Regions from separate parts of the Clostridium senegalense genome, predicted to be linked through region 1. Evidence: a T-box and tRNA genes for the amino acid it is inferred to sense, from the RefSeq annotation. Region 1 holds a T-box; the other regions hold tRNA genes.

Region 1 (4,216 bases):
AAATTAAATTTTATATGTCTTTATTTTCAATTTCAATTTTAATATTTTTAATAAATTCTTCTAAAGCAACAGTTCCTTGATCACCGTTTTTTCTAGTTCTAAGTGCAATTGTTTTGTCAGCAACTTCTCTTTCACCTATAACTATTATATAAGGAACTTTTTCATTGCTAGCTTCTCTAATTTTGTATCCTACTTTTTCATCTCTATCATCTAATTGAACTCTTATATTATTATCCTTAAGAGTTTTAGTTACTTCCATTGCATAGTCATTAAATTTATTTGATATAGGAAGTACCTTTACTTGAACTGGCGCTAACCATGTTGGGAATTTTCCAGCAAAATGTTCTATTAATATACCAATAAATCTTTCGATACTACCTAAAATTACTCTATGAATAACTATTGGTCTATGTTTTTCACTATCAGCTCCTATATAGTTAAGATCAAATCTTTGTGGAAGTTGGAAGTCTAATTGGATAGTACCACATTGCCAAGTTCTTCCTATACTATCTTCAAGATGGAAATCTATTTTAGGACCATAGAAAGCTCCATCACCTTCATTTATTTTGTATTCCATATTTATTTCATCTAGAGCTCCACTTAATGAAGATTCTGCAATTGCCCATTCTTCATCACTACCCATAGAATTTTCTGGTCTTGTTGAAAGTTCTACACTATATTTAAATCCAAATTTTGAATAAACTTTATCAATAAGTGATATAACACCTTTGATTTCTGATTTTATTTGATCTGGTAACATAAATATATGGGCATCATCTTGAGTAAACGCTCTAACTCTCATAAGTCCATGTAACGCTCCTGAAAGTTCATGTCTATGAACTCTTCCAAGTTCTGCAACTCTCATTGGAAAATCTCTATATGAATGTGCTTCTGATTTATATACAAGCATTCCACCAGGACAGTTCATAGGTTTTAATGCAAATTCTTCTTCATCTATAACAGAAGTGTACATATTTTCTTTATAGTGATACCAGTGTCCTGAAGTTTCCCATAATTTTTTATTTAACATTATAGGTGTTTCTATTTCTATATAGTTATCTTCTATATGAAGTTGTCTCCAAAAATCTATTAAAGTATTTTTTAACACTACTCCATTTGGTAAAAAGAATGGGAATCCTGGTCCTTCTTCCATAACTGTAAATAATTTAAGCTCTTTACCTAACTTTCTATGATCTCTTTTTTTAGCTTCTTCTAAGTTGTTTAAGTATGCATCAAGGGCTTTCTTATCTTCGAAAGCTGTACCATAAATTCTTTGAAGCATTTTATTTTTTTCATTACCTTTCCAATATGCACCTGCTACACTTAATAATTTAAAAGCTTTTATATATTTTGATGATGGAATATGTGGTCCTCTGCAAAGATCAACAAAATCACCTTGTCTATATAGTGAAATATTTTCTCCTTCTGGTAATTCTTTAATAAGTTCTATTTTATATGGTTCACATTTATCTTCCATTAACTTTATTGCTTCTTCTCTTGATACATCTATTCTTTCAAATTGAAGATTTTCTTCTATTATTTTATCCATTTCACATTGAATTTTTTCTAAATCTTGTTCTGAAAAAGCTTTTTCAACATCAAAATCGTAGTAGAATCCATTGTCGATTGAAGGTCCTATTGCTAATTTAGCATTTTTATAAAGTCTTTGAACAGCTTGTGCCATTATATGAGTAGTTGAATGTCTTAAAACATCTATAGCTTCTTTATCTTCATATGTTAAAATTTCAACTTTATCATTTTCTTTTAATTTATAACTTAAATCAACTAATTCATCATTAACTCTTCCTACTATAGCTACTTTTGCTAATTTGTTGCTAATTGATTTAGCAAGTTCATATACACTAATATTTTCCTCTATTTCTTTTATTGAATTATCTTTTAATCTTATATTTATCATTTTCATTGTTATCCCTCCAAAATATTTTTTATATAAATTCTCAAACTTTTAATGCTTAATTTTCAAAAATTCCTTATCAATTGAAAATATAAATTTATTTTTAAAAAAGATTTATGTTTATTATTTTTTATTGTAAAGCTATATAATACGTCGTTTATAAGTATCGTCATAAAACATTTTTAATTATTTTATAATAAAGTTTCTATTCTCATTTGATAATAAATGCTTAATATTATAATTCTATGTACACTTTTAAAATTATATTTTAATTATAAATTTTAATATTACACATAGTTTGTAATTATTTTAATATTAAGAGAACTTTTGTTTTTGTATTTCAATAATTTTATGTAAAACTTTAGCTTAATTTATTATTTTATTATTAATTTAAAATCATTACTGATTTTGGGTAAAACAAAAAGCATCCATCCCTGTTGGGACGAATGCTGTATATTCGTGGTTCCACCCAAATTGAATTAAAATTCAATTCTTCTCGTTTTAATAACGGCATCTAACCGATGACATTTCACTTTAAAAGCTAATAAGCCATAACTCCAGGGTAGTTTTCTTATAGTCATATTTAGGAATACTTCCAGCCAGTGATATTCCCTCTCTGTAAACTGTAACCTATAATACTCTTCCTATCATAGTCTATTTAATATTTAATTTACATTTATTTGTGCACAAATTCAAATATATAACCTTTTCAGAAAAGATTAATAATTTATACTTATAGTATCATACTAAAATTACTTTGTAAACACATTTCTGAAAATTTTTTATAGTTTTTTAAATTGTACTTATAATTTATAGCATATTTTAAAAAACTATATAGAATAAAAGTACAATTTATTTATCGCTTTACTAATAACATTTACTATGAGATAATTATTATTAATAATATGTTTAGAATTGAAAGGAGTTTTCTTTATGGAGAATTTAATTTTAACAGAAGGAATAAAGGCACCAGATTTTACATTAATGGGAAGTGATAAAAATGAACATAAATTAAGTGATTATTTAGGGGAAAAAGTAATTTTATACTTTTATCCAAAAGATAATACTTCTGGATGTTCTAAAGAAGCACTAGCCTTTACAAGCGTATATAACGATTTTAAAGAAAAAAATTCAGTAATATTAGGTGTAAGTAGAGATTCTTTAAAATCTCATGATAAATTTATCGAAAAATATAATATACCATTTGTATTATTATCTGACGAAAAAGAAGAAGTGTGCAACTTATATGGAGTTTTAAAAGAAAAAAATATCTATGGGAAAAAGACCATTGGAATTGAAAGAAGTACTTTTATAATTGATGAAAGCGGTAATATTGAAAAAATATATAGAAAAGTAAAAGTTGCAGGACATGTAGAAAATGTTCAATGTTTTTTAGGATTATAATTTTAAATAGAAAACCAGTACTATTTTATTAAGTACTGGTTTTATTATATCTCAAATTAAAAAGTATAATTAATATAATATTGTTTAAAACAACCTAGAAAGTTCAAACATAACTAACTTTTATTTAAATAATAAAAAATGTCTTTAAATACATACTCCAATATTATCTAGCAGAATATCTCCTTTAACTCCTTTATCAAAAACAAACTTTATAGTTTTTAATTTCTTAATATTTAATTTAGAATTGTTTTTAACAAATTCTTCTATTGGGAAAGTAAAATTTTGAAGTTCATGTTCTATTGTATTGTTTTTAACTAGAAAGTTATTTTTATATAAATTAGACCTTAATGGAGGATATAACGTATAGTAATCTTTTAATAAAAGAGATGAGATATTTCCATTAACATCTTCCAATTGAATTGTAAAATCTACATCATTAAATTCATTTTTTAAAACATCGTAATTATCCATTCTACATGCTGAAAATTGCAGTATTGAGTTATTATTTATATTCTCTAAATAAATATCATTCTCTGGAAGTGATATAGTATAAAAGCTTCCAGAACCCTTATACCACCTAAGTCTAACTGCTGTATTTCTAGTAGAAGAACCATCCCTTCTTCTAACCTTTTCTTCACGCCATATGGTAAAATTCTTTCCAAATATAGAACTATCTTTTAAAGACGATGTTTTTAAATCTAAATCTTCTTCATAATTAGCTATAACTTTAAAATTACTATCTTCATATTCATTTACATATACAGTTCTAGGTAAATCATTTTGAATATTTTTATAGTTTATAAACATGTCTTTATATTCATTCTTATCCTTTAGAGTACAATCAAAAAAACCAGTTAAATATCCTTTTAATATATTTTTTTGATCCTCATCTTTAAT
Region 2 (4,216 bases), on a different contig from region 1:
CTTGGCATGATCAAAAGATATCAACTATTGATGAAGCGCAAAGCTTTATAAAAAGACATGAAGATAAATGGATTAGTATAAGAAAAATCCTTAAATATTTAGGCGTTAATTCTCCTGATGTTATGAAACCACAGGAAGATATGATTTCAAAATGGATTCATACTTATAAATTTTCTAATGAAATTATTTATAAAGCTTGTGATATTTGCTTCGAACGACTTAATAGGGCGGATTTTAAATATATTGATGGAATACTTAATAGTTGGTTTAAATCCGGAATATCTACTCTTGAAGATATTGAGAAAAAGGATAAGAAAAAGCTTAATTATAAACCTATAGTAAAATCTTCTAATAAAGATACTTTTAATAATTTTGAACAACGAAATTATGATTTCGATAAATTAGAAAAAGATTTGTTAGGATGGTATGATAATGAATAAAACTTTTCATTCACAAGTTATGAAAATGTATGAAACGGTAAGAAAAAATGAAGAGCTTAAATTAGAAAAGAGAAAAATGGAGATACAAAAAGCTCTTCCTCAAGTTATAGATATTGAAAATGAAATAGGAAAACTTTCAGTAAAATTATCACTTATAGCAATAAAACCAATGGATGATAAAGATGCTGCCATTAATAGTATAAAAAATAAAATGATTGATTTAAAAATGAAAAAATCAGAGCTTTTAGTTTCTAATGGCTATCCTATGGATTATTTATCACTTATATATAAATGTGATAAATGTAAGGATACTGGATATATCTACACTAAAAAATGTGATTGCTATAAAAGGTACCTTGTAAAGGTTGGTTATGAAAATTCTGATTTAAAGCACTTACTTGATAAGCATAGCTTTAAAAATTTCGATATAAATTACTTTTCAAAGGATTTTTACCAAGGTAATTTAAGTCCTAGAGCTAATATGGAACGAATATATAAAAGCTCTATTATATACGTGGAGGATTTTAAAAATCATAATGAGAACTTACTATTCTATGGTAATCCAGGAACAGGTAAAACTTTTCTTTCTCATTGCATAGCTAAAGATTTAATAGATGCTGGACACTTTGTTATATATAGAACTTCTGATGATCTTATATCAAATTTAAAAGATGCTAAGTTTAATAATAATATAGGATTATATGAAAGCTTAGTAGATTGTGATTTATTGATTATAGATGACTTAGGAACAGAACAACTTTCAGATTTTAGTAAAAAAGAGCTTTTTAATCTTTTAAATACTAAACTCTTAAAAGATAAAAAAATGATTATTTCTACTAACTATGCATTAGATGAACTTTCATCTATATATTCTGAAAGATTTACATCTAGACTATTTGGTAACTTTACACTAAAAAAATTTTTTGGTGATGATTTAAGATTAAAAGTAGCACGCTCAAAAAGGCGCTAATATAAAAAACTATCTTTAAACTTAAAGATAGTTTTTTTGTTATATAGGAAGATACATTTATATTAATCATCAAATCTTTGTTGTTCATTAAACATAAAAAATAAAAAGCTCAACTTTTTCAAGCTGAGCTTTTCATACAAAAGGAAAATTTCTTTTAAAGGATAAACGACTATAACCAACTTTGTCTACCTATATATTACCACGTTTTCAAAGTATTGTGAATTTTGTTTTTTCAATAGTTGCTACTTACTCTATAGGTTTTCTTAATATATTTAATGCAACCTTTGACTTCTCATCTGCACTAATGATTTAATATATAAAAAAGGAAGGCCGAATATGACCTTCCTGAATATTACTATTTTAAAAATAAAAAAACCTTGAACTAAGTTCAAGGTTTTAGTTGGCGACCTAGAAGGGACTCGAACCCTCGACCCCCGGCGTGACAGGCCGGTACTCTAACCAACTGAGCCACTAGGCCAGATTTTTGGTGGTCACAACAGGGTTCGAACCTGTGACCCTCTGCTTGTAAGGCAGATGCTCTCCCAGCTGAGCTATGCGACCAAATATGGTGACTCCTAGGGGAATCGAACCCCTGTTACCACCGTGAAAGGGTGGTGTCTTAACCGCTTGACCAAGGAGCCTTATTATGTTTTAAAAAGTGGAGCTGGCAATAGGAATCGAACCTACAACCTGCTGATTACAAGTCAGCTGCTCTACCGTTGAGCCATGCCAGCAAAATTATGGCGACCTAGAAGGGACTCGAACCCTCGACCCCCGGCGTGACAGGCCGGTACTCTAACCAACTGAGCCACTAGGCCAATTTTTGGTGGTCACAACAGGGTTCGAACCTGTGACCCTCTGCTTGTAAGGCAGATGCTCTCCCAGCTGAGCTATGCGACCAAATATGGTGACTCCTAGGGGAATCGAACCCCTGTTACCACCGTGAAAGGGTGGTGTCTTAACCGCTTGACCAAGGAGCCTTATTATGTTTTAAAAAAGTGGAGCTGGCAATAGGAATCGAACCTACAACCTGCTGATTACAAGTCAGCTGCTCTACCGTTGAGCCATGCCAGCAAAATTATGGCGACCTAGAAGGGACTCGAACCCTCGACCCCCGGCGTGACAGGCCGGTACTCTAACCAACTGAGCCACTAGGCCGTATGTGGTGGTCACAACAGGGCTCGAACCTGTGACCCTCTGCTTGTAAGGCAGATGCTCTCCCAGCTGAGCTATGCGACCACTAAATGGTGACTCCTAGGGGAATCGAACCCCTGTTACCACCGTGAAAGGGTGGTGTCTTAACCGCTTGACCAAGGAGCCATATGTCCTTTTGCTTTTGTTAGGTCTTGTGCATAGTTTCCTTCGCACCCGACAAGTAATATAATACCTAAACTCTTTATTAATGTCAACATTTTTTTATATTTTTTTTCGTATTTTTTTATTTTATTTTAAAATTTAGCATTTTCAACAATTTAAACTAGCTAAGATAGGTTAAAACTAAACTAATTTATTATTTTATTACTGCTTTTGTTGAAAAATTCATATGAAAAAGTGATTTTTTAAGCTATATTTAGACTTATATCTTTCTTTTTCACTGGTAAAATTACCTTTTTGTATAATTATTTATCATTTTCTATTTTAATCACTATATATTTTAAAAGTTCATTTGATGTTATTTAATTGTAACGGTTATAATATATAATGAATCTATCTAGATTTTTGATTTATTAATTAATTGTACAAAAATTTTATTCTAAAATATTTTATTAAATTTAATATGATTTAGGTATTTACGTACTTTTGTATATACTTAAAAATTACAATGTACATACCTATATCTTTTACATATTTATTTTTTTTAAACTTGTTTACAAGAATTTTACATATTTATATTATATGTAGAGTAATTTAACTCTATAACTTTCATTTAGGAAGGAGAAATTTATTTGAATCACGATATTATTATAATTGGAGGCGGTGCCTCTGGTATTATTACTTCTATTTTGTGCAAAGACATGGGTTTAGATGTTGCTATAATTGAAGGTACTGATAGAATTGGGAAAAAAATATTAACAACTGGTAATGGTCGTTGCAATATAACAAATAAAAATCTATCATCATTAAGATATCATAGCTCTAATAAAGATTTTTTTATATCTGCCTTAGAGAAATTTACTTTACAAGATACTATAAATTTTTTTAATTCAATTGGAATATATTTAACTACTTTAGATGATGGAAAAATGTATCCTATGTCACTGCAAGCATCTTCAGTAGTGGATTTATTATTGTTAGCACTTAAAGAACGTAGTATACCTATTTATACAAATAAAAAAGTATGTACCATTTATAAAAATAAAAATTTTAAAGTTCAATGCACTGATGATGAATTTTTCACCTGTAATAAACTAGTCATTGCAACTGGTGGAAAGAGTTATCCCAAAACTGGTTCTGATGGCTCAGGATTTAAATTATCTAAAACTTTAGGTCACTCAATAATTAATCCTGTTCCAGCTATTGTACAACTTAAACTAGATTATAAAAAACTTAAAGCTATATCCGGTGTTAAATTTGATGGAAACACTGATATATATGTAAATAAAAAACTTGTTCGTAGTGAATTTGGAGAAATATTATTTACTGACTATGGAATATCTGGCCCACCAATACTCCAACTTAGTAGAATCGCATCTTATAGTATTTCTAAAAATAAAGATGTTTTTATTTCTGTAGATTTAATGCCTAAATTTAGTGACGATGGCCTAAGAGATTTCTTAGAAAATCATTTTGGAATGAATTCTTATAG
Region 3 (4,216 bases), on a different contig from region 1:
AGATACTGGATTAGCAACTCCTATAGCATATGCAAGTTCTATTTCTATTTTATCAGCAACACCAGCTGCTACTAAGTTTTTAGCAACCCATCTAGCCGCATAAGCTCCTGAACGGTCAACTTTAGTTGCATCTTTTCCTGAAAATGCTCCGCCACCGTGTCTTCCATATCCACCATAAGTATCTACTATTATTTTTCTTCCTGTTAAACCAGAATCTCCTTGTGGTCCACCTATAACAAATTTACCAGTTGGATTTATATAGTATTTAGTATTTTCGTCTAATAATTCTGCTGGAACAACAGCTTTTACAACATGCTTCATTAAATCTTCTCTTATTTGTTCTTGTGTTACAGTTTCACAGTGTTGTGTAGATATTACTATTGTATCTATTCTTACTGGAGTTTCATTTTCATATTCAACTGTAACTTGAGTTTTTCCATCTGGTCTTAAATATTCTAATGTTCCATTTTTTCTAACTTCTGTTAATCTTCTTGAAAGTCTATGAGACATAGCTATTGGAAGTGGCATATATTCTGGAGTTTCTTTACTTGCAAATCCAAACATCATACCTTGATCTCCAGCTCCAACTGCTTCTACTTCATCCATTTCTTGTCCTCTTTTTTCAATAGCTTCATCTACACCCTGTGCAATGTCAGGTGATTGCTCATCTATTGATGTTAATACTGAACAAGTTTTATAATCAAATCCATATTTTGCTCTTGTATAACCTATTTCTTTTATTGTTTCTCTTACTACTTTAGGAATATCTATATAGCAATTTGTGCTTATTTCACCCATAACTAACACCATTCCTGTAGTTACTGCTGTTTCACAAGCTACTCTTGCATGAGAGTCTTTTGCTAATATACTATCTAATACTGCATCAGATATTTGATCACAAATTTTATCTGGATGCCCTTCTGTTACTGATTCTGATGTAAATAATCTTCTCATTTTCAAATCTCCTTTCAAATTTCCGTTCTAATCGAAGAGAGTGGCCTTAAAAATAATACAAGGTATATTTATTATTACAAAATCCTTGTAACTACTATTTTTATGCAATAAAAAACCTCTTCTTTGATAAGAAGAGGTCGAAATTTCGTACTCGCACTCTCTTATCTTGCAGAATATTTCTGCAGGAATTGGCACCATTGTGCTACGCACCGGTTGCCGGGTTTCATAGGGCCCTTTCCCTCCACCTCTCTGGATAAGAGTAATTATATAATTTTATGATACAATATTATCATTAAAATACATCACTGTCAACAATATATTATTTGATTTATATGGTAAATATATTCAATAATTTAATTTATTTAAAAATAAAAACACTTTAGAAAATCTAAAGTGTATGGTGGAGGAGGACGGATTCGAACCATCGAAACGAAACGTAACAGATTTACAGTCTGCCCCCTTTGGCCACTCGGGAACTCCTCCATTTATGGAGCTGGCAATAGGAATCGAACCTACAACCTGCTGATTACAAGTCAGCTGCTCTACCGTTGAGCCATGCCAGCATATTATTATATTTTAAGTTTAATGGTGGTCACAACAGGGTTCGAACCTGTGACCCTCTGCTTGTAAGGCAGATGCTCTCCCAGCTGAGCTATGCGACCGTGTTATATGGTGGAGGAGGACGGATTCGAACCATCGAAACGAAACGTAACAGATTTACAGTCTGCCCCCTTTGGCCACTCGGGAACTCCTCCACTTATGGAGCTGGCAATAGGAATCGAACCTACAACCTGCTGATTACAAGTCAGCTGCTCTACCGTTGAGCCATGCCAGCGTATTATTTATATTTTAAGTTTAATGGTGGTCACAACAGGGTTCGAACCTGTGACCCTCTGCTTGTAAGGCAGATGCTCTCCCAGCTGAGCTATGCGACCGTGTTATATGGTGGAGGAGGACGGATTCGAACCATCGAAACGAAACGTAACAGATTTACAGTCTGCCCCCTTTGGCCACTCGGGAACTCCTCCACTTATGGAGCTAGCAATAGGAATCGAACCTACAACCTGCTGATTACAAATCAGCTGCTCTACCGTTGAGCCATGCTAGCGTGTTATTTTTAGTCGGTAACTTCGACAAGGTTTATTTTATAATCTTGGAGTATTTTTTTCAAATCCAAATTTAGCCTTTACAAGCAATTATTTTAAATTTATTCTTACTTTCTAAGTTTTTCTCTCTTTTTCTTACCAATTTACTTTGTTAAATTAAAATCATTTTTAAAATTCTTTAGTTATTTCTTTGTTTATAAAAGGTTTGGCAATTTCTTTAGCTTCTTTAATTTCTTCTTCTGTTAAATATTTTTCTAATACAGATATAACTTTTTTTACACCTAAATCTTTATTTTCATAATTTAAATATTTAACTATATTATTAAATTCTTTTTTAGGTACTTTATATGCAAATGTTATTAGTTTTTTCTTTTCTGATAAGGATACTTGTTTTAGAACTTCCTTTGCTTCTGCCCTCACTAGCTCTTTATCTAATTTTTTTTTATTTTTATTGTAAGAATCAAATTCTTCAACTGTAACATCACCATTATTCTCAAATTCTTTCATGTCATCATAAAAATATTTTTTATTTTTATACTTTCTTACCTCATCATAAGTATTAATATTTTCCTCATTATTTTCAATAATCTTCTCTTTTAAAGCTTCTTTAGTATTCTCTTCATTTTTTTTCTTATTAAAAATCAAAGGATCTGAATAACTCTTGTTTTGGTTTTCCTTTGCAATTTCATCATTTTTTTTAATTTTTTCAGACTCTATATTAATTTCATTTTTTACAACTAAATCCTCATGATTTCTATAGACATTCAACATAGTACAACTATAAATTATAGTACACAAAATTATTATACATGAATATATTTTTTTTATAATTATCACTCCCATTTAATATTATGAACATAAAAAATTTTATATATACTTAATTATTAACAAATCCAAAGACTCATATTCAAATGTATACTTACATAAAAAATATTTTTATTTTTTTCTAAATGTTTATAATCACATTCTGTTTTTTTGCATATATATTATTAAGCGCATTTTTCATATTTTTACATTTATACAAATATTATAGAAGATAATAATTAAATTTTATTTTGTATAAATCAATTTTAAGTTGATACTTAAATTTCTTTAAAATGAATCACAATTCTCTAGGAGGTGCAATCAGTGACTAAAATTAAAACCCATTATAAAAATCCCCTAGCTTATTACAACTTAGCTACTTTTATTAAAGATTATTTAGATGAAGATACTATTATTATATGTATAGGTACAGATAGATGCATAGGCGATTGTTTAGGTCCACTAGTTGGAACCTGTTTAAAAGAAAATTTTTTCCCTTTACCTGTTTATGGAACAATTTCTGATCCTATACATGCATTAAACTTAGAAAATAAGTTGAATGAAATTAAACTTAAACATCCTAATTCAAAAATAATAGGAATTGATGCTTGTCTTGGACCACATTCAAGTATAGGTGAAATACAAGCAAGGGACTTTTCCATAAACCCTGGCAAAGGTGTCGGAAAATTACTTCCACCAGTAGGAGATATGTCTTTAATCGGAATTATAGATTCTAGTGATGATACGGAATTATTTACAAATAGAAATATAAGATTAAACCTAATTATGCAATTATCTAAGGTTATAACAAAGGCTCTTTTGCATTCATATTACTTAGCTTTTGATAACTCATCTTTTATTTAAATTTCCCATAATTTTAAATAATAAAATGACACAGTAAAAAACTGTGTCATTTTATCAATCAAATTATTAATAAAAAGATAGGTCTTGTCCTCCAAAGGAATCACCCATTTTATCTATAAATTCTAATGCTTTTCCTGTTCCTATTGCAACACATGAAACAGAATTTTCAGCTACATATACTGGTACCTTTGTATAGTCTTGTACTAATTTATCTAGACCATCTAAAAGTGCTCCTCCACCAGTCATAACTATGCCTTTTTCAGCAATATCTGCTGCTAATTCTGGTGGTGTTTTTTCTAGTACAGCATGAGTACACTCCGCAATTGAAGCTACTGCTTCTCTTAAAGCTTCTCTCATTTCTGTAGAATTAACAGTTATATTTTTAGGAAGACCTGTAATTAAATCTCTTCCTCTTATATCCATGTCAATTTCTTCATCTTTTTTATAAGCTGATCCTATGTTTATCTTTAAATCTTCAGCAGTTCTCT

What was found. A T-box is a leader RNA that pairs with one kind of tRNA and senses whether it is charged. The one in region 1 lies ahead of thrS (threonine--tRNA ligase), so its partner is inferred to be a tRNA-Thr.
Region 2: it encodes a tRNA-Thr, which carries the amino acid that the T-box ahead of thrS (threonine--tRNA ligase) is inferred to sense. The anticodon was not compared.
Region 3: it encodes a tRNA-Thr, which carries the amino acid that the T-box ahead of thrS (threonine--tRNA ligase) is inferred to sense. The anticodon was not compared.

The regions. Positions count from the first base shown of each region.
Region 1 is NZ_JAHLNC010000005.1:110,324-114,539, reverse strand. Features, by position in the region: gene thrS (threonine--tRNA ligase) at 11-1,918, opposite strand; T-box leader at 2,351-2,575, opposite strand; gene KQI36_RS10500 (peroxiredoxin) at 2,849-3,319, shown strand; gene KQI36_RS10495 (alpha/beta hydrolase family protein) at 3,464-4,216, opposite strand, start outside.
Region 2 is NZ_JAHLNC010000003.1:260,618-264,833, forward strand. Features, by position in the region: gene KQI36_RS08445 (DnaD domain protein) at 1-440, shown strand, start outside; gene KQI36_RS08450 (ATP-binding protein) at 433-1,410, shown strand; tRNA gene KQI36_RS08455 (tRNA-Asp) at 1,812-1,888, opposite strand; tRNA gene KQI36_RS08460 (tRNA-Val) at 1,896-1,971, opposite strand; tRNA gene KQI36_RS08465 (tRNA-Glu) at 1,977-2,051, opposite strand; tRNA gene KQI36_RS08470 (tRNA-Thr) at 2,070-2,144, opposite strand; tRNA gene KQI36_RS08475 (tRNA-Asp) at 2,152-2,228, opposite strand; tRNA gene KQI36_RS08480 (tRNA-Val) at 2,235-2,310, opposite strand; tRNA gene KQI36_RS08485 (tRNA-Glu) at 2,316-2,390, opposite strand; tRNA gene KQI36_RS08490 (tRNA-Thr) at 2,410-2,484, opposite strand; tRNA gene KQI36_RS08495 (tRNA-Asp) at 2,492-2,568, opposite strand; tRNA gene KQI36_RS08500 (tRNA-Val) at 2,574-2,649, opposite strand; tRNA gene KQI36_RS08505 (tRNA-Glu) at 2,656-2,730, opposite strand; gene KQI36_RS08510 (BaiN/RdsA family NAD(P)/FAD-dependent oxidoreductase) at 3,357-4,216, shown strand, end outside.
Region 3 is NZ_JAHLNC010000007.1:45,154-49,369, forward strand. Features, by position in the region: gene metK (methionine adenosyltransferase) at 1-954, opposite strand, end outside; SAM riboswitch class I at 1,113-1,214, opposite strand; tRNA gene KQI36_RS12295 (tRNA-Tyr) at 1,353-1,437, opposite strand; tRNA gene KQI36_RS12300 (tRNA-Thr) at 1,443-1,517, opposite strand; tRNA gene KQI36_RS12305 (tRNA-Val) at 1,541-1,616, opposite strand; tRNA gene KQI36_RS12310 (tRNA-Tyr) at 1,625-1,709, opposite strand; tRNA gene KQI36_RS12315 (tRNA-Thr) at 1,715-1,789, opposite strand; tRNA gene KQI36_RS12320 (tRNA-Val) at 1,814-1,889, opposite strand; tRNA gene KQI36_RS12325 (tRNA-Tyr) at 1,898-1,982, opposite strand; tRNA gene KQI36_RS12330 (tRNA-Thr) at 1,988-2,062, opposite strand; gene KQI36_RS12335 (hypothetical protein) at 2,229-2,831, opposite strand; gene yyaC (spore protease YyaC) at 3,189-3,728, shown strand; gene mreB (rod shape-determining protein) at 3,795-4,216, opposite strand, start outside.